DNA from 4 places in the Micromonospora sp. SH-82 genome. Region 1 is predicted to be linked to each of the others. Evidence: riboswitches for the same ligand, from Rfam matches in the RefSeq annotation. Region 1 holds a riboswitch; each other region holds the start of a gene.
What was found. Region 1 has a riboswitch for cobalamin ahead of WHN02_RS21225 (ribonucleoside-diphosphate reductase subunit alpha). Riboswitches for the same ligand answer to the same signal wherever they lie in the genome.
Positions count from the first base shown of each region.

Region 2: another riboswitch for cobalamin. It lies ahead of metE (5-methyltetrahydropteroyltriglutamate--homocysteine S-methyltransferase); the one in region 1 lies ahead of WHN02_RS21225 (ribonucleoside-diphosphate reductase subunit alpha).
Region 3: another riboswitch for cobalamin. It lies ahead of WHN02_RS06465 (ABC transporter substrate-binding protein); the one in region 1 lies ahead of WHN02_RS21225 (ribonucleoside-diphosphate reductase subunit alpha).
Region 4: another riboswitch for cobalamin. It lies ahead of WHN02_RS19260 (peptidase); the one in region 1 lies ahead of WHN02_RS21225 (ribonucleoside-diphosphate reductase subunit alpha).

Region 1 is NZ_CP148049.1:4,815,779-4,819,904, reverse strand. It holds gene rpsD (30S ribosomal protein S4) at 82-693, opposite strand; gene WHN02_RS21230 (hypothetical protein) at 733-1,194, shown strand; cobalamin riboswitch at 1,400-1,615, shown strand; gene WHN02_RS21225 (ribonucleoside-diphosphate reductase subunit alpha) at 1,771-4,126, shown strand, end outside.
Region 2 is NZ_CP148049.1:4,583,278-4,587,403, forward strand. It holds gene metE (5-methyltetrahydropteroyltriglutamate--homocysteine S-methyltransferase) at 206-2,506, opposite strand; cobalamin riboswitch at 2,635-2,854, opposite strand; gene WHN02_RS20410 (superoxide dismutase) at 2,955-3,215, opposite strand; gene WHN02_RS20415 (superoxide dismutase) at 3,221-3,835, opposite strand; gene WHN02_RS20420 (FecCD family ABC transporter permease) at 4,030-4,126, shown strand, end outside.
Region 3 is NZ_CP148049.1:1,384,135-1,388,260, reverse strand. It holds gene WHN02_RS06475 (ABC transporter ATP-binding protein) at 1-269, opposite strand, end outside; gene WHN02_RS06470 (FecCD family ABC transporter permease) at 266-1,357, opposite strand; gene WHN02_RS06465 (ABC transporter substrate-binding protein) at 1,446-2,381, opposite strand; cobalamin riboswitch at 2,476-2,621, opposite strand; partial or broken gene WHN02_RS06460 (M14 family metallopeptidase) at 2,713-4,032, opposite strand.
Region 4 is NZ_CP148049.1:4,316,271-4,320,396, forward strand. It holds gene WHN02_RS19250 (cell wall anchor protein) at 1-17, opposite strand, end outside; gene WHN02_RS19255 (hypothetical protein) at 360-848, opposite strand; gene WHN02_RS19260 (peptidase) at 866-1,948, opposite strand; cobalamin riboswitch at 2,050-2,217, opposite strand; gene WHN02_RS19265 (GNAT family N-acetyltransferase) at 2,246-2,815, opposite strand; gene WHN02_RS19270 (MFS transporter) at 2,893-4,126, opposite strand, start outside.

The DNA of each region.
Region 1 (4,126 bases):
CCCCTTCCAAGGGGCGGGGTCGTCCGGCGTGGTCGCCTCGGTCGGGGGACCGGCGCGAGTGGTGCTCGATCGGGGGTCCGGTCAGCGCGAGTAGTGCTCGACGACGAGCTGCTCGTCGCAGATCACCGGCACCTCGGCGCGTTGCGGGAGCCGGATCAGCCGGGCGGTGAGCCCGGACAGGTCGACGTCCAGGTACGGGGCGGTCCGTTGCGGAGCGTGCGCCCCGGCGGCGGCGACGAGGAACGGGGCCTTGGTCCGGCTGGACTCCACCACCCCGATCCGGTCCTCCGGCTGCAGCCGGGCCGAGGGGCGGTCGACCCGTCGACCGTTGACGGTGACGTGACGGTGGGTGACGAGCTGTCGGGCCGCGTAGATGGTCCGGGCGAAGCCGGCCCGCAGGACGAGGGCGTCGAGGCGGCACTCCAGGTCGACCACCAGCTCCTCGCCGGTCTTGCCGGGGCGGCGTACCGCCCTGTCGAACGCCCGCCGCAGTTGCCCCTCGCGCAGGTCGTACTGGGCCCGCAGGCGCTGCTTCTCGAGCAGCCGGACCTTGTAGTTGCTCTCTGTCCTGCGGGCGGTCCGGCCGTGCACTCCGGGCGGGTACGGGCGGCGTTCGAAGTACTGCACGCACTTGGGGGTCAGCGGGATACCGAGTCGGCGGGACCGCTTGATCTTCGGGCGGGACTGGTTCATCATCACCTCTCAACTAAGGTAAGCCTAACCTAAACGGAGGTGGTCGAGTTGGGCAAGATCCAGCAATCCCCGGCGATCGTCGACACCCCGGCAGCGCGGCTGCACGCGCTGCTGGCCCGCGCCGATTCGCTGACCCTGCACACCCCGCACCACCGGGCCGAGCTGTTCGCCCGACACGCCGTGACGGAGGCCGGTGGGCTCCGGCTCACCCTCCCGGCGGCGGCCGGTCTGGCCCGACACCTCGTCGACGTCGGGGAGGTCCCGGCCCGGGTGGAGTTCGCCGAGCTGGGCACCGGCCGGACCGGCGACCGGGTGCGAGCCCGCGCCGCCCTGCTCGGGTGGCTCACCCCCGACGCCCTCCACGACGACGACCTGGTCGCGTACCTCGACCTCGCCTCCGCCGACCTCGTCGACCCGGACGGGACGGAGGAGGTCGACCCGGACGAGTTCCGCGCCGCAGCAGTCTGTCCGCCCGACCCCTCGGGCCACTGCTGCACATAGGTTGCAACAACCTCGATGTGGCGGTATTCATGAGGGGGGATGCGGTTCGGTGTGGACGCTGCCGGACGACGCACCCGGCCACCCCGGCGCTTGCGATGATCCGAGCCTCCGCCGGGGTGGCCACCCCGCTTCGCCGTCGCCCTGCGACGACCTCGACACGCCCGGACCCGACATGTTGGGTGTGACAATGCTGCGCTCCCTATATATGGTGTCGAGCGCAGCTGGTTCGGCCGCTCATCCCGAGCGGACGAGGCAAGAGGGAACCCGGTGGGAATCCGGGACTGCCCCGCAGCGGTGAGTGGGAACGACCGCCGTCATCAGCACTGGGCCGACACCGGCCTGGGAAGCGACGGCCAGTAGGAGACCGGTGATCCCGGTCAGGCCCGCGAGTCCGAAGACCTGCCAGCGCGCCGCGTACCCCGCAGTGGGTGGGCGGCGGTCCGAGGCCGCGTGGGACGGCCGACGCCCTCGCGAGCCCGCGTCGACACCGGCGTGCGTCCGCCGGTGTCCGTCCCGCGCTGCTGTCGGACCCTCCGGTCTCGAACTCGCGAGGAGTCAGTGGTGACAGTCACCGAGATGTTCCCGGCCGCCGCCGTCGGTGAGTCCGACCCGTCCGGGCCACGACGGGTCCGGGTCCGCACCCGTGACGGCGCCGTCGACCTGGTCGACGCCGACCAGATCGCCCACTCGGTACGCCGGTGGGCCGCCGACCTGACCGACGTCGACCCGATGCGGGTGGCCACCCGTACCGTCGAGGGCCTCTACGACGGCGCGAGCAGCGACGAGGTCGACCGCCTCGTGGTGCAGACCGCGGCCGAGCTGATCGGCGCCGAGCCGCAGTACTCCCGACTCGCCGCCCGGCTGCTGGCCGCCGAGGTCGGCACGGAGGTCCGGGGGCAGGGACTGGCCACCTTCAGCCAGGCCGTCGCCCACGGCCACACCCTCGGCCTGATCGGCGACGACACGGCGCGGTTCGTCGCCACCCACGCCGACGTCCTCGACGCGGCCGTCGACGACGCCGGGGACCTGCGCTTCGAGTACTTCGGACTGCGCACCGTGTACGACCGCTACCTGCTCCGCCACCCGACCGGCCGGCAGGTGCTGGAGACCCCGCAGTACTGGCTGCTGCGGGTGGCCTGCGGGCTGTCCCAGGAGCCCGGGGAGGCCGTCGAGTTCTACCGGCTCATGTCGAGCCTGGCCTACCTGCCCAGCTCGCCGACGCTGTTCAACTCCGGCACCGCGCACACCCAGATGTCCTCCTGCTACCTGGTCGACTCCCCGCGTGACGAACTCGACTCCATCTACCAGCGCTACGCCCAGGTCGCGAACCTGTCGAAGTTCGCCGGTGGCATCGGCATCGGATTCTCCCGGGTCCGCTCCCGGGGCGCGCTGATCCGGGGCACCAACGGCCGCTCCAACGGGATCGTGCCGTGGCTGCGCACCCTGGACGCCAGCGTCGCGGCGGTCAACCAGGGCGGCCGGCGCAAGGGCGCGGCCTGCGTCTACCTGGAGCCGTGGCACCCCGACATCGAGGAGTTCCTGCAGCTGCGGGACAACACCGGCGAGGACGCCCGCCGGACCCACAACCTGAACCTGGCCAACTGGATCCCGGACGAGTTCATGCGCCGGGTCGAGGACGACGGGATCTGGTCGCTGTTCGACCCGGACGAGGTCCCCGGTCTGTCCGACCTGTGGGGGGCGGAGTTCGAGGCCGCGTACCGGGCCGCCGAGGCCGAGGGTCGCTACGTGCGTCAGCTGCCCGCCCGGGAGCTGTACGGCAAGATGATGCGGACCCTGGCCCAGACCGGCAACGGCTGGATGACGTTCAAGGACGCCTCGAACCGGCTGTGCAACCAGACCGCCGAGCCCGGCAACGTCGTGCACCTGTCCAACCTGTGCACCGAGATCATCGAGGTGTCCAGCGACTCCGAGACCGCCGTCTGCAACCTCGGCTCGGTCAACCTCGCCGCCCACCTCGCCGACGGGGACCTGGACTGGGCGAAGCTGCGCGCCACGGTGCGGACCGCCGTCACCTTCCTCGACCGGGTCATCGACATCAACTACTACCCGACCCCCCAGGCGGCGGCGAGCAACCCCCGCTGGCGTCCGGTGGGGCTGGGCATGATGGGCCTGCAGGACGTCTTCTTCGCCCTGCGGCTGCCCTTCGACTCGCCGGAGGCCAAGGAACTGTCCACCCGGATCGGTGAGGAGCTGTACCTCACCGCCCTGGAGACCTCGGCCGGGCTGGCCGAGCGCTTCGGCCCGCACCCGGCCTTCGCCGAGACCCGGGCCGCCCGGGGACAGCTGCAACCGGACCTGTGGGGGGTCACCGGCGTGCAGACCGACAGGTGGTCGGCGCTGCGCGAGCGGGTCGCCGCGTCCGGGCTGCGCAACTCGCTGCTGGTGGCGATCGCCCCGACGGCCACCATCGCCGCCATCGCCGGGTGCTACGAGTGCATCGAGCCGCAGGTGTCCAACCTGTTCAAGCGGGAGACCCTGTCCGGTGAGTTCCTCCAGATCAACACCGCCCTGGTCCGGGAGCTGAAGGCACGGGGGTTGTGGACCGACCGGATCCGTACCGAGATCCGCCGGGCCGACGGGTCGGTCCAGGGGGTGTCGGAGCTGCCGGCGGACGTACGGGAGCTGTTCCGGACCGCCTGGGAGCTGCCGCAACGGGCGCTGATCGACCTGGCCGCCGCCCGGTCGCCCTTCATCGACCAGTCGCAGTCGCTGAACCTCTTCCTGGCCGCACCCACCATCGGCAAGCTCTCCTCGATGTACCGGTACGCCTGGAAGTCCGGCCTGAAGACCACCTACTACCTGCGGTCGCGTCCGGCCACCCGGATCCAGCAGGCCACCGTCGCCGCCGGTTCGACAGCCGTCGCGCCCGCCGCCCTGGCCGGTTCGGCCGCGGCTGCCGCCTCCGCGTCCC
Region 2 (4,126 bases), 230 kb from region 1:
TCATCCTCCCGCAGTGCTGCCCGGTAACGGGCAAAAGGATACGGCGTGCTCCCCCGCCGTCGCTGTCCGGTCAGCACCCCCGCGAAGGAGGGGCCCCTTCCTGACGCCTGCGGTAGACAGGGGCACCCTTCTCACACCCTTCGAGGCGGGGAGAACGGCCGGGCACCGCCGACGGGGTCGGGTACCCCGTCGGCGGTGCCGTCGGTCAGGCCCGGCCGGCTGCGGTGTCCGCCGGTGCGGTGGACGGCAGTTCGGCACGGACCGTCCGGGCGGCCCGGACCAGGGCGGCCAGCGCCGGGCGTACCTGGTCGTAGCTGCGGGTCTTGAGCCCGCAGTCCGGGTTGACCCAGAGCCGGTCGGCGGGTACGACAGCCACCGCCCGCCGCAGCGCTGCGGTCACCTCGTCGTGGTCGGGCACCCGGGGCGAGTGGATGTCGTAGACCCCGGGTCCGACGCCACGGGTGTAGCCGACGGTGGCGAGGTCGTCGAGGATCTCCATCCGGGACCGGGACGCCTCGATGCTGGTGACGTCGGCGTCGAGGGCCTCGATGGCGGGGAGGACCTCGCCGAACTCCGAGTAGCACAGGTGGGTGTGGATGGCGGTGGCGTCGGCGACCCCGCTGGTGGCGAGCCGGAACGCCGCGACCGCCCAGTCGAGGTAGGACTCGTGGTCACGGCGGCGCGGGGGCAGGAGTTCCCGCAGCGCCGGCTCGTCGACCTGGACGATCCGGATCCCGGCGGCCTCCAGGTCCCGGGCCTCGTCGCGCAGGGCGAGGGCGACCTGCCGGGCGGTCTCCGACAGCGGCTGGTCGGCGCGGACGAACGACCAGGCGAGGATGGTCACCGGGCCGGTCAGCATGCCCTTGACCGGCCGGTCGGTCAGGGTCTGGGCGTAGCTCGACCAGCCCACCGTGACGGGCGCCCGGCGGGACACGTCGCCGTGCAGGATCGGCGGTCGGACGCAGCGGGAGCCGTACGACTGCACCCACCCGTGGGCGGTGGCGACGAACCCGTCGAGGTGTTCGGCGAAGTACTGCACCATGTCGTTGCGTTCCGGTTCGCCGTGGACGAGGACGTCCAGGCCGAGGGTCTCCTGTTCGGCGACGACCCGGGCGATCTCGGCGCGCATCCGGTCGGCGTACCCGGCGTCGTCGAGGCGACCGGCCCGGTGTTCGGCGCGGGCCCGTCGGACCTCGTCGGTCTGCGGGAACGAGCCGATGGTGGTGGTGGGCAGCAGCGGCAGTCCCAGGCGGGCCTGCTGGGCGGCGGCCCGGTCCGGGTGCGGACCCCGCCGGGTGTGTTCGGGGCGGAGGGCGTCGAGGCGGGCGCGGACGGCGTCGTCCCGCCAGCCGGCCGGGGCCGGTGGCGCTGCGGCGGGCAGGGCGGCGACTCCGTCGCGCAGTGCCCGGCCGAGGAGGACCACCTCGTCGACCTTCTGTCGGGCGAAGGCCAGCCGGTCGCGGACCTGCGGGTCGAGGTCGGTCTCGGCGGCGAGGTCGACCGGGACGTGCAGCAGGGAGCAGGAGGTGGCGACGGCCACGGTGTCGGCGAGGCCGGTGAGGGTGGCCCCGACGGCGGCTGCGGCGCGCAGGTCGGTGCGCCACACGTTACGCCCGTCGACCAGGCCGGCGACGACGGTCCGGCCGGGGATCGGCCCGTACCCGGCGAGCCGGTCGAGGTCGGCGGGACCGGCGACCAGGTCCAGGCCGACCGCCTCGACCGGGGTGTCCAGCAGGGCCGGGAGGGCCTCCCCCAGCTCCCCGAAGTAGGCGGCGACGAAGAGGGCGGGGCGGCGGGTCAGGGTCCCGAGCCGGGTGTACGCGGCCCGGAGCGCGTCGGTCTCGGCGTCGGTCCGGTCGGCGACGTAGGCCGGTTCGTCGAGCTGCACCCAGGGCACACCGGCGTCGGCGAGGGCGCCGAGCAGGTCGGCGTAGACGTCGACGAGGTCGTCGAGCCGGTCGAAGGGGGTGAACCCCTCGGGGGCGTCGTCGGTCGGCTTGGCCAGCAGGAGCAGTGTCGCCGGGCCGACCAGGACCGGGCGGGTGGTGATGCCGAGCGCCTCGGCCTGGGCGTACTCCTTCAGGGGTTTGCCGGGGCGGGCGGTGAGGACGGTCTCGGGGCCGATCTCCGGGACGAGGTAGTGGTAGTTGGTGTCGAACCACTTCGTCATCTCCAGTGGCGGCTCCTGCGCGGTGCCCCGGGCCATGGCGAAGTAGGTGTCCCGCTCGTCGAGACCGAGCCGACGGAACCGCTGCGGTACGGCGTCGACCGCCACGGCGGCGTCGAGAACGTGGTCGTACAGGGAGAACGTGTTGGACGGTACGGCGGACAGGCCGGCGTCGCGCAGCGTGCGCCAGGTCTGTTCGCGCAGGTCGTCGGCGACGGTGTCCAGGGCTGCCGCGTCGACGCGGCCGGCCCAGTAGCCCTCCAGGGCGCTCTTGAGCTCCCGGTGCGGGCCGATGCGGGGATAGCCGAGGACGGTACTGGTACCGAACGGTGTGGTCATGACGCCTGGGATTCCTTCCCTCGAGGTCCGGGCGGTGCGAGCCGACGGATCGAGGAGGGCAGGGTCGGGCACGGTACGACGACCGGCCTCGCCCGGGCCCTCCCACGGGGCCGTCGGCGGCGTACGCGGACGCGTACGCGGTGCGGGCAGGTCTTCGGACTCGTGGGCGTGACCGGTGCACCCGGTCTCCTACTGGCCGTCGCTTCCCAGACCCTTGCGGGTCCAGTGCCGATGACGGCGGTCGTTCCCACTCACCGCTGCGGGGCAGTCCCGGATTCACACCGGGTTCCCTCTTACGACGCCCCACACCTGTCGTGGGTGGGGCGAACCAACACCGCCGACCATCGTACGGCGTGCACCCGGTCCGGTCGATCGAGGTCTCGGTGGGGGGTCTGTGGTGCGTCGGGTCCCGCCCGGGCGGTGGCGGGACCCGACGCGGGTCGGACGGTCAGGTCGGCGGCGCCTGGGCGGCGTCGGCGACGAGCAGTGTCAGCTCCCGGACGAGGGCGTCCATCGTCTGTCCGCTCTGTGCCCGGAGCAGGCCGAGGAGGAGGTCGGCGAGGAGGTGGAAGCCGAGGGTCCTGGCCTGTTCGGAGTCGAAGGCGGCGAGGAGTTCCTCGGCTCCGGCGTGGTCGTCACGGTGGGTGGCGGCGATCACCCCGGCCGCGCGTTGCACCAGCTCCGCCACGGCGGGGGTGGGGGCCGGCACGCCGGTCAGATCCGGGGTGCGCCGGCGCGGGCGGCGTCGAAGCGGGCGGTCACGTCGGCCCAGTCGACGAGGTCCCACAGCCTGTCGACGTAGTCCGGACGGACGTTGCGGTACTGCAGGTAGTAGGCGTGCTCCCAGGCGTCGAAGACCAGCAGCGGGGTGGTGCCCTGCCCGACGTTGCCGTGGTGGTCGTAGACCTGCTCGACGATCAGCCGCCGCCCCAGCGGCTCCCAGGCCAGCACGCCCCACCCGGAGCCCTGGACGCTCTTGGTGGCTGCGGAGAGCTGCCCGGCGAAGGCCTCGAAGCCGCCGAGGTGCTCGTCGATCGCGGCGGCCAGGTCCCCGTCGGGGCGGTCGCCGCCGTCCGGGGAGAGGTTGTTCCAGAAGATGGAGTGCAGGACGTGCCCGGACAGGTTGAAGGCGAAGGTCTTCTCCAGCCCCACGAGCCTGCCGAAGTCGCCCTTCTCCCGGGCCTCGGCGAGCTGGTCGAGGGCGTCGTTGCTGCCCTTGACGTACGCCGCGTGGTGCTTGCTGTGGTGCAGCTCCAGGATCTCGCCGGACATGGCCGGTTCCAGGGCGCCGTAGTCGTAGGGCATGTCGGGCAGGGTGTACGCCGTCATCAGCACTCCTTGATGGGTTCTGCCGAAACTTCGCTGTTGCCAGTATCTTGCAACAGTGAGCCTACGGTGTGGCGGGGTGGCGTGCGGGCGACCTCACAGTGAACAGCGGGTCCGCCCCTTTCACCCCCCTGATCATGCTGTTAGCTTTTGCCAAGACTTTGCAGGAACGACGGTGTCGCACTGGGGGTACGCAGATGGCCACCCTGCTGAAGGAGCAGGAGGACCTGCTCGGCGTCGCCACCCGACGACGCCGTACGGGCGCCTGGCTGATCGGGCTCACCGTCGCGCTCC
Region 3 (4,126 bases), 2.8 Mb from region 1:
GTGGCCACCGTCCTGGCCCGGTCCCGACGCCGCAACGCCGCGCTGGGCGTACCGAAGAGGGTGACGGTGTCCGCCACGGGCAGGAGGCCGCCGACGGCACGCAACAGGGTGGACTTCCCGGCGCCGTTCGGTCCGATCACGGCGACCCACTCACCGGCCGTCACGGTGAGGTCGACCCCGGACAGGACCGGCACCCCGCCCAGGTCGACCCGCAGGTCCCGGACCTGGACGGCCGGTCCTGCCGGGGTGGGGAGATGTCCGGTGCTCATACCGTCAGCCGCCGACTGGTCCGCAGGACCAGGACGAAGAACGGGCCACCGAGCAGGGCGGTGACCACCCCGATCGGGATCTCCCCGGGCGCGGCGACGGTCCGGGCGACGACGTCGGTCAGGGTGAGGAAGGCCCCGCCGAAGAGCAGCGAGAGTGGGAGGATCACCCGGTAGCTGGATCCGGCGAGCAGCCGGAGGGCGTGCGGGACGATGATCCCGACGAAGCCGATCAGCCCGGCGGCGGCCACCGCCGCGGCGGTGCCGAGGGAGGCGGCGGCGATCAGCAGGTACCGGGACCGCTGCGGGTGCAGCCCGAGGCTGGTCGCCTCGTCGTCGCCGAGGGACAGGACGTCGATCTCCCGCCGGTGCAGGAGCACCACCGCCACGGTGATCACGAAGTACGGCAGGACCATCCGGACGTCGCCCCACCCGGCGGTGGCCAGCCGGCCCAGCAGCCACGAGTAGACCTGCTGGATGCTGTCGGCGTTGCGTTGCAGCAGGTAGGTCTGGCCGGCGGAGAGGAACGCGGAGACCGCCACCCCGGCCAGGATCAGTGTCACCGGTGACCGGTGGCGGCCCTGTGCCGAACCGAGCAGGTACGTCATCAGGACCGCACCGAGCGCCCCGCCGAACGCGGCCAGGGGGACGGTCACCGGCATCGCGCCGATGGCCGCGCCCCCGAGGGCGATGACCGTGGTGACCGCGAGTCCCGCCCCGGCGGCCACCCCCAGCAGGTACGGGTCGGCCAACGGGTTGCGGAACACCCCCTGGTAGCAGCCACCGGCCAGGGCGAGCAGCCCGCCGACGAGCAGACCGAGCACCGCCCGGGGGAGCCGCAGCTCGGTGACGATGGCGATCTCCCGTTCGGAGAGGCCGCTGTCGAGGCGTACTCCGGGGATCAGGTTGAGCAGTTCCGCCGCGACGCTCAGCGGAGGAAGGCTGACCGGGCCGAGGGACACCCCGACGACGAGCGCCACGGCGACGGCCACCAGGCCGGCGACCAGCCAGCCCGGCCGCAACCCGGCCGGCGCGCCGCCGGGTCGGGCGGGCACGCCGGACCGGGTCGTCGCGCCGGGCCGGTGGGTCATGTCGGATCGACTGTCGGGTGAGGCCGGTCGGCCATGTCGGGGCCGAGGGCTGCCGCGTCGGGCCGGTGGGTCATGTCGGGGTCGAGGGTCAGGCCGGGACCTTGGCGACCGCGTCCACGATCGCCCGCAGCAGGTCGACCACGCGCGGACCCCAGCGCGAGGCGACGTCGTCGTCGAGGGCCACGATCTGGTTGTTCTTCACGGCGGTCAGCCCGGACCAGCCGCTACGCTCCTTGACCGTCTCCGCCGACTGCTGGCAGCACTTGGTGTCGGCCAGGAAGATGAAGTCCGGGTCGGCCTGGACGATGACCTCCTGGGACAGCTGCGGGTAGCCGCCCTGCTTGCCGTCCGGGTCCGCGGCGTCGGCGATGTTCTCCAGACCCACCTGGCTGTAGAGCGAGCCGATGAAGGTCTTGCTGGTGGCGGAGTAGAGCTCCGGTCCCAGCTCGTGGAAGTAGGTCAGCTTCTCGGCACGCTGCGGCAGGTCGGCGACCAGCTTGGCGATGTCGTCGCGCATCCGCTTGGTGACGTCGGCGGCGCCGTCGGCGTTGCCGGTGAGGGTCCCGAGGTCGGTGATCTGCTGGTACGAGTCGTCCAGAGTGGTCGCCGCCGGGGCCAGGAAGACCGGGATCTTCAGCGTGGTCAGCTGATCCACGATCTTGTTCATGTCGTTGGAGAGGACCACCAGGTCCGGGTTCTTCCCGGCGATCGCCTCGGCGTTCGGCTGGAAGCCGGACAGGTCGGTCTTCGGTGCCTCGGCCGGGTGGTTCGACTGGTCGTCGACGGCGGTGACCTGGTCACCGGCCCCGATGGCGAAGAGCATCTCGGTGGCGGTCGCGGAGAGCGAGACGATCCGTTCGGGCCGCGCGTCGAGGGTCAGCTCCCCGACGGTCACCGGGTAGGCGGACCCGTTGCCGGGGCTGGGCGCGGTGGTGGGCTCGTCGGAGTTCTGCGCGCAGCCGGCGAGGGCGAGCGCGACGGCCGCGGTCACCGCCGCGAAGATCCGAGGGGTACGTCTGGACATCGGTGGTGCCTCCTGTCGGCCGAGGAGTCTGGTGCTTCGCCGACAGGGCAGAGGGTGGCCGCCGTCCGCGAGGCGCCCTTCCTCGAGAGCGCGGGTCGCGACCGTGCCGTAGGCGACCTGGCTCGTCCCCGCACGCGGTGCGGACGGGGCATCACAGTTGCGGGACAGCTCCGGTTTCGCACCGGCTTCGCTGCGGGACGGTCGCTAGCACCGTAGCGCACCTCCGGCCGACTTCGTTACCGCAGGTGGCACCGGGTGACGTGCGCTGCACCACCCCGAAAGGGTCGGGAGGGGTCCCTCCGATGACGAGGGACCCCTCCTCACTCGGTCAGCAGTACTGGGCCTGCTTGCCGATGGCCCGATACGGGCAGTCGGCGTACTCGCTGATCAACAGGACCGCGGTCCGGTTACGCGAGGTCTGGGCCGGGATCACCTCGTCGGGCGGGTAGAAGCCCCCGCCCCCGGAGCGTCCGGGGTACATCTCGAAGGTGTACGCCCAGATCCCGTGCTGCCCCCACATCCAGTCGATGCTGTCGCCGTCGGTGACGTACAGGTCGCTGGACTGCTGCGGGGTGTACCCGTTCGTGGCGGCCATCTGCTGGCCCAGTGTGGCGAAGGTGTTGTACTGGTCGGCCGTCATCCCGGTGGGGGTGTTCGCGGTCGTCCAGCCGAACGGCCAGAGCACCAGCTCGGAGTAGGTGTGGAAGTCGATGTTGGCCTTGATCTGCTGGACCCCACCGACGACCCGGCTGTTGACGAAGTTGCGCAGCGCTGCGGTCTCCGGCGCGGAGAAGGCCGACGGACCCCGGTAGGTGTCCGAGGCGGGGGAGCCGGACGATCCGCCACAGCAGCCCCACCGGTACGACCAGTTCCGGTTGAGGTCGGTGCCGACGAAGGCCGAGCCACTGTTGGGCTGCCGGTTCTTCCGCCAGGACCGGTACGACCCGGTGGCGATGTCGTACTCGCTGCCGTCGGGGTTGACGGTCGGGACGATCCAGATCTCCCGGGTGTTGACGATGTTGGTGACCCGGGTGTCCGAACCGTACGAGTCCGTGAAGAGGTTCAGCAGGTAGATCGCCATCTCCACGGTGAGGTGCTCGCGGGCGTGCTGCTGCGAGTTGAACAGGATCTCCGGCTCGTTCTCGTCGGTGGCGACGTTGTCGGAGATCTTCACCGCCATCAGGTCACGACCCTGGTACGACGAGCCGATGCTGATCTTGCGGGCGATGGTCGGGTGGTCGGCGACCACCTTGTTCACCACCGCCGTCAACTCCGCGTAGTCGTGGTAGTTGCTGTCGGCCGCCGGGAAGCCCATCGTGCTGAAGTCGTCGCCGTGGTCGTGGCCGTGCTCGTCGGCGGCGGGGACCGCCTCCAACCGGAAGCCCAGCCGGGTGATCTGGGCCGCCTCCGCTCGGGTGGCCGAGACGTGCAGCACCCCGTGCTCGACGAAGTCGATGGCGGCTCCGGTCCCGGCGACGGAGTTGCGGTCGGCGATCGTACGGGGTCCGAGCACCCGGTACTCGACGGTGGCCGATCCGGTGTCGCGGTCGGGGGAGGGCCGGGCGGAGACCGGCGCGGTGGCGGCGGCCACCAGCGACATGCCGACGACCATGGCGAACGCCAGGTGTCGACGGAGGGGGATACGGATCATGCGAGCCTCCTCGGGCGCGCCTGCCGCGTTCTGCGTCAGGCTCTCCACGCCCACTCACATGGTCATATCAACATGTGTCGCTGAGGCAATCATC
Region 4 (4,126 bases), 500 kb from region 1:
GTCCGGGAGGTGGGCATGGGGTGCCTTTCGCAGAGCGGTCGGTGGAAGCTCCGGAAGGCATCCGTGGGTCGACCGCGTCCGTCCGGTCGGACGGCGTGGCCGAGGATCCTCGGTGGCCCGGACTTCACCCTGTAGACCTCGACAGTGGAAGCCGCTCGTCCGCGGTGGGGCGTTCCGGCTCGCGATGGTTCGCTCACGGTTGCGGGTCAGCGCCGGCTTCTACCGGCTTCCCCCCACACAGGACGTATGCAGATGTGTACCCGGCGCACCGGGTGTCGACACGGTACCGCTCGTGGGCGCCACTGCGCCAGAGCGACGGTCGTCACCCGGTACGCCGGGTCAGGTGGGGCGATCCGGCGTCAGGGGGCGGTGATGCTCGGGGCGGTGCCGGTGCCGAAGCGCCAGCCCTCCACGGTGCCCGGTGCCGGGTTGTAGCTGCTCGCCCCGGAGGTGCTGTAGGTCCAGGGGCTGCCGCTACCGGCGGCGTGCCAGTACGACCAGTACGCGGTGGCGGGCGGGGTGTTGACGCACGGCTCGGTCGCGGAGGTCGGCTGCCCGTTGATCCGGCAGACGAAGGCGAGCCCCCATCGGGCGGTGCCGGTCACGGTGAATCCGGCGCCCTGCAGGGCGGCCAGCCCGGTGGCCGGGTCACCGACGTGACAGCCGACCTGGACCCCGCCGCCGAGGGGTCCGTAGTCGACCACGACGGTGACGCCGGTGGTGCCGGTGCAGGGGGCGGCCTGGGCGGCCTGGGGGGCGGGGTCGGCGGCGACCAGGCCGACGGCGACGACGGCTGCGGCGATCAGACCGGCCAGTCGCCTGCGGGTGGTGGAGATGGAACTGGACATCTGGACTCCTTCGAGGGTCAGAGGCAGGGCAGGCTGGGCGCGCCCGGCGTCGCGGTGGTGGTGGACAGGTGGGCGTACCCGGTGCCGGTCAGGCCGAGGACGGCCTGGGTGGTGGCCCGGACGGCGGTGGCCGGGTCGAAGGAGCCGCCGTCGAAGTCGATCGCCCCCCGGTCGGCGGGGGCCCCGGAGCAGCCGACCTGGAGCCCGACGAGGTGGATCCGGGCCCGCAGCCAGGCCAGCGGTCGGCCGCCGTCGCGGAGGGCCTGGGCGGCCAGGCCGGTGCTGTTGGCGTTGGACAGCCCGTCGGCGTTGGGGAAGCCTCCGTCGGTGCGTTGGACCGACACCAGCCACTGCAGACCGGCGGTGGCGTCGGCGGACCGGCCCGCGGCGCGCAGCGCCTGCACGGCCAGGGCGGTGGCGTCCACGTCGGAGACGCAGGTCGCCTGGGCGGCCACCACCGGGTAGCCGCCGTCGGCACACCGGATCCCGGCCAGCCACTGGGCGGCGGTGGCCGGTGCGCCCTGCGGGGTACGGGTCAGGGCGAGGATGGCGAACGACTGGCTGAAGGTGTTGCTGTAGTCGCCGTACGCGGACCGGTCGCTGAACCGGCCGTCGGGCGCCTGGAGCGACTGCAACCGGCTGACCAGGTCCACTCCACCCACGTCGGTGGGGTCGTCGCCGCGTACGGCGACGGTGAGGGCGAGCTTGGCGGTGGCTCCGGCGTAGGCCTCGGTGACCCCGTCGCCGAGGTACCCGTCGCGGATGTCCGCTCGGGTGACCCAGTCCAGGGCGTTCGCGCCGTAGTCGTCGGCGACCCCGGCGGCGGCGAACGCGAGGACGGCGTCGAGGGTCAGCCCCGCGTCGGGGTAGGCGACGCCGCCGAAGACCGCCTCGAAGCGTTCCCCGTCGACGAGTTGGCGTGCCAGCCAGCCGGCGGCGGCGGCCGGGCGGGGGGCCACGGCCTGGACGGCTGCCACGTCGGCGGGTGGCGCTGCGGGGGCGGCACCGGCGGGCGCGGCGACGCCGAGGGTGAGGGTGAACGCGGTGAGCACCGCGCTGGACAGGGTGAGCAGGCGGTGCCGGCTCGGGCGGGCGACCATCGGACGCGCCTTTCCGGCCCGGCGGTCGTCGAAACCCGGCCCGGCCTGCGCGGGGCAGGGCCGGTCGGCCTCCGACCCGTGGGCCACGACGGGTGAGGAGCGGGAACATCGCGGGTACGGCGGGTATTCGGGCTCGCCACCGAGGGGATCTCTCCTCGGTGGCCTACCGTTGCGGGCCAGCGCCGGACTTCGACCGGACTTCCCCCGCACGTACGCGCAGGTGTGCAGTTGTCGCGTCAGTCTCGTCTGCCGCAGCAGCGGATGTCAATGCGACATCCGTCGCGCCGGCCCGGCCCGCTACCGGGAGGCGGACAGCGGGAGGGACCGCACCAGCATCCGGTGTGAGCGCCAACCCGGGAAGGGAACGAGGTCGCCGACGTGCTGGAAGCGCAGGCGTTGCAGGGCGTGCCAGACCCGGGTGTTGGTCTCGGTGACGGCGAGGGTGACCCGCTCCTCACCACGACGGTCCAGCAGGTCGGTCATCATCCGGACGCCCAGGCGGTGGCGGCGGAACTCGGGCAGGACGAACGCCTCGCACACGGCGAAGGTCCGGTTCGGCCACTCGGTGGTCAGGGCGGTGTCGGTGACCGAGGTGAGGTCGCGCCACCACAGCGTCTCCGGCGGCAGTGGACAGCCCAGCACCGCCCCGACGAGTTCACCGGCGACGTAGCCGAGTGACCCCTCGAAGCCGTCGGCCTCGACCGTCCACCGGATCCGGTCGCTCGCCGGTGGGGTGCTGTGGTCGAGGAGGTGGAGGTCGTCGGCGTGGACCCGGTGGTAGACCTCGGTGAGCGCGTCGACGTCGACCTCGGTGGTGATCACGACCTCGTCGAGCAGGTCGCCGTGGGCAAGGGGTGTCGACGTCATCAGACTTCCTCCGGCATCAAGTTAGGTTAGGCATACCTAAGCAGATGGCGGATGTGGTGGGCAACCAACCCTCCCGGTCAGTGGGCGGCGACGCGGTCCGGATCGGACGCCACCACCACCGGTGGCACGTCCCCGACCCGTCCGTCCGGGCGGACCCGGTCACCGAAGCGCCGCTGGTGGACGACCCCGACCACGACACCGAGCCCGACGAGCACCGCGGCACCGGCAGCGACCGCCGGGTACCCGGTCCGGGCCGCGGCGACCAGACCGGCGGACGCCGCCAGGAAGGAGCAGACCAGGCCGAACGACGACAGCACTGTGAAGTCGGTGCCGCCGGTGTCCGGCCGGGAGTAGTCCATGTTGACCGTGTAGACGACCACGTTGAGCACCGTGTACGCCGACAGGAACCCCGCCAGGGCCGCGACCGTCGCCACCAGGGGGGCGTCGCCGTCCATCAGCGGCAGCAGCAGGACCGTGGAGACCACCAGCGCCACTCCCCCGCCGACCAGCACGGTGCGGCGGCCGAACCGTCCGATCCCGAGCCCGGAGAGCAGACCCGCCAGGATCGCCGGCACGCTGATCACCACCCCGGTCACCGTCCCGACCCGCTCCAGGGACCATCCGGCGTCCACAAGAGCCGGCGTGACCAGGGCGTACGCGGCACCGGCACCGACGTAGACCAGCGGCACCACGCCGAAGGTCCAGAGCCGGCACCCGGGTTGGCGCAGCACCGTCAACAGCGCCCGGTACGCCTCGCCGGTCGCCACCACCCGGTCGGCGCGGGGCGCCTCCCGGAACCGCCACACCACCACCAGCCCGACCGCGGTCAGGGCGGCCAGGAGCAGGATCGCCGGCACCCAGCCGAAACGGTCGTACACGACCACGCAGGCACCGCCGCCGAGCAGGTTGCCGAGGTAGCTGGCGGCGACCTGGATCCCGTTGCCGGTCCCGCGGGTCCGGGCGGAGAGCACGCGTACCGCCACGGCGTCGGCGGCGACGTCCTGGGTGGCGGACAGGACCACGTACCCGGCGCAGATCGCCACGACCGGGCCGAGCCGGTCGACCGGACTGTCGAACGGTGCCAGCGCCAGCAGGGCCAGGACCAGTCCGCTCTGGAGCACCAGCAGCCAGGACCGGTAGTGGCCGAGGCGACGGGAGCCGTACCTGTCGAGCAGCGGCGCCCAGAGGAACTTCAGCGGCCAGACCAGGCCGATGGCCTGCAACAGGCCCAGGGTCTGCAGGGAGGTGCCGCCGTCGCGCAGGATGGCGGCCAGCCCGACGGTGATGAATCCGATGCCCAGGTACTGGGTG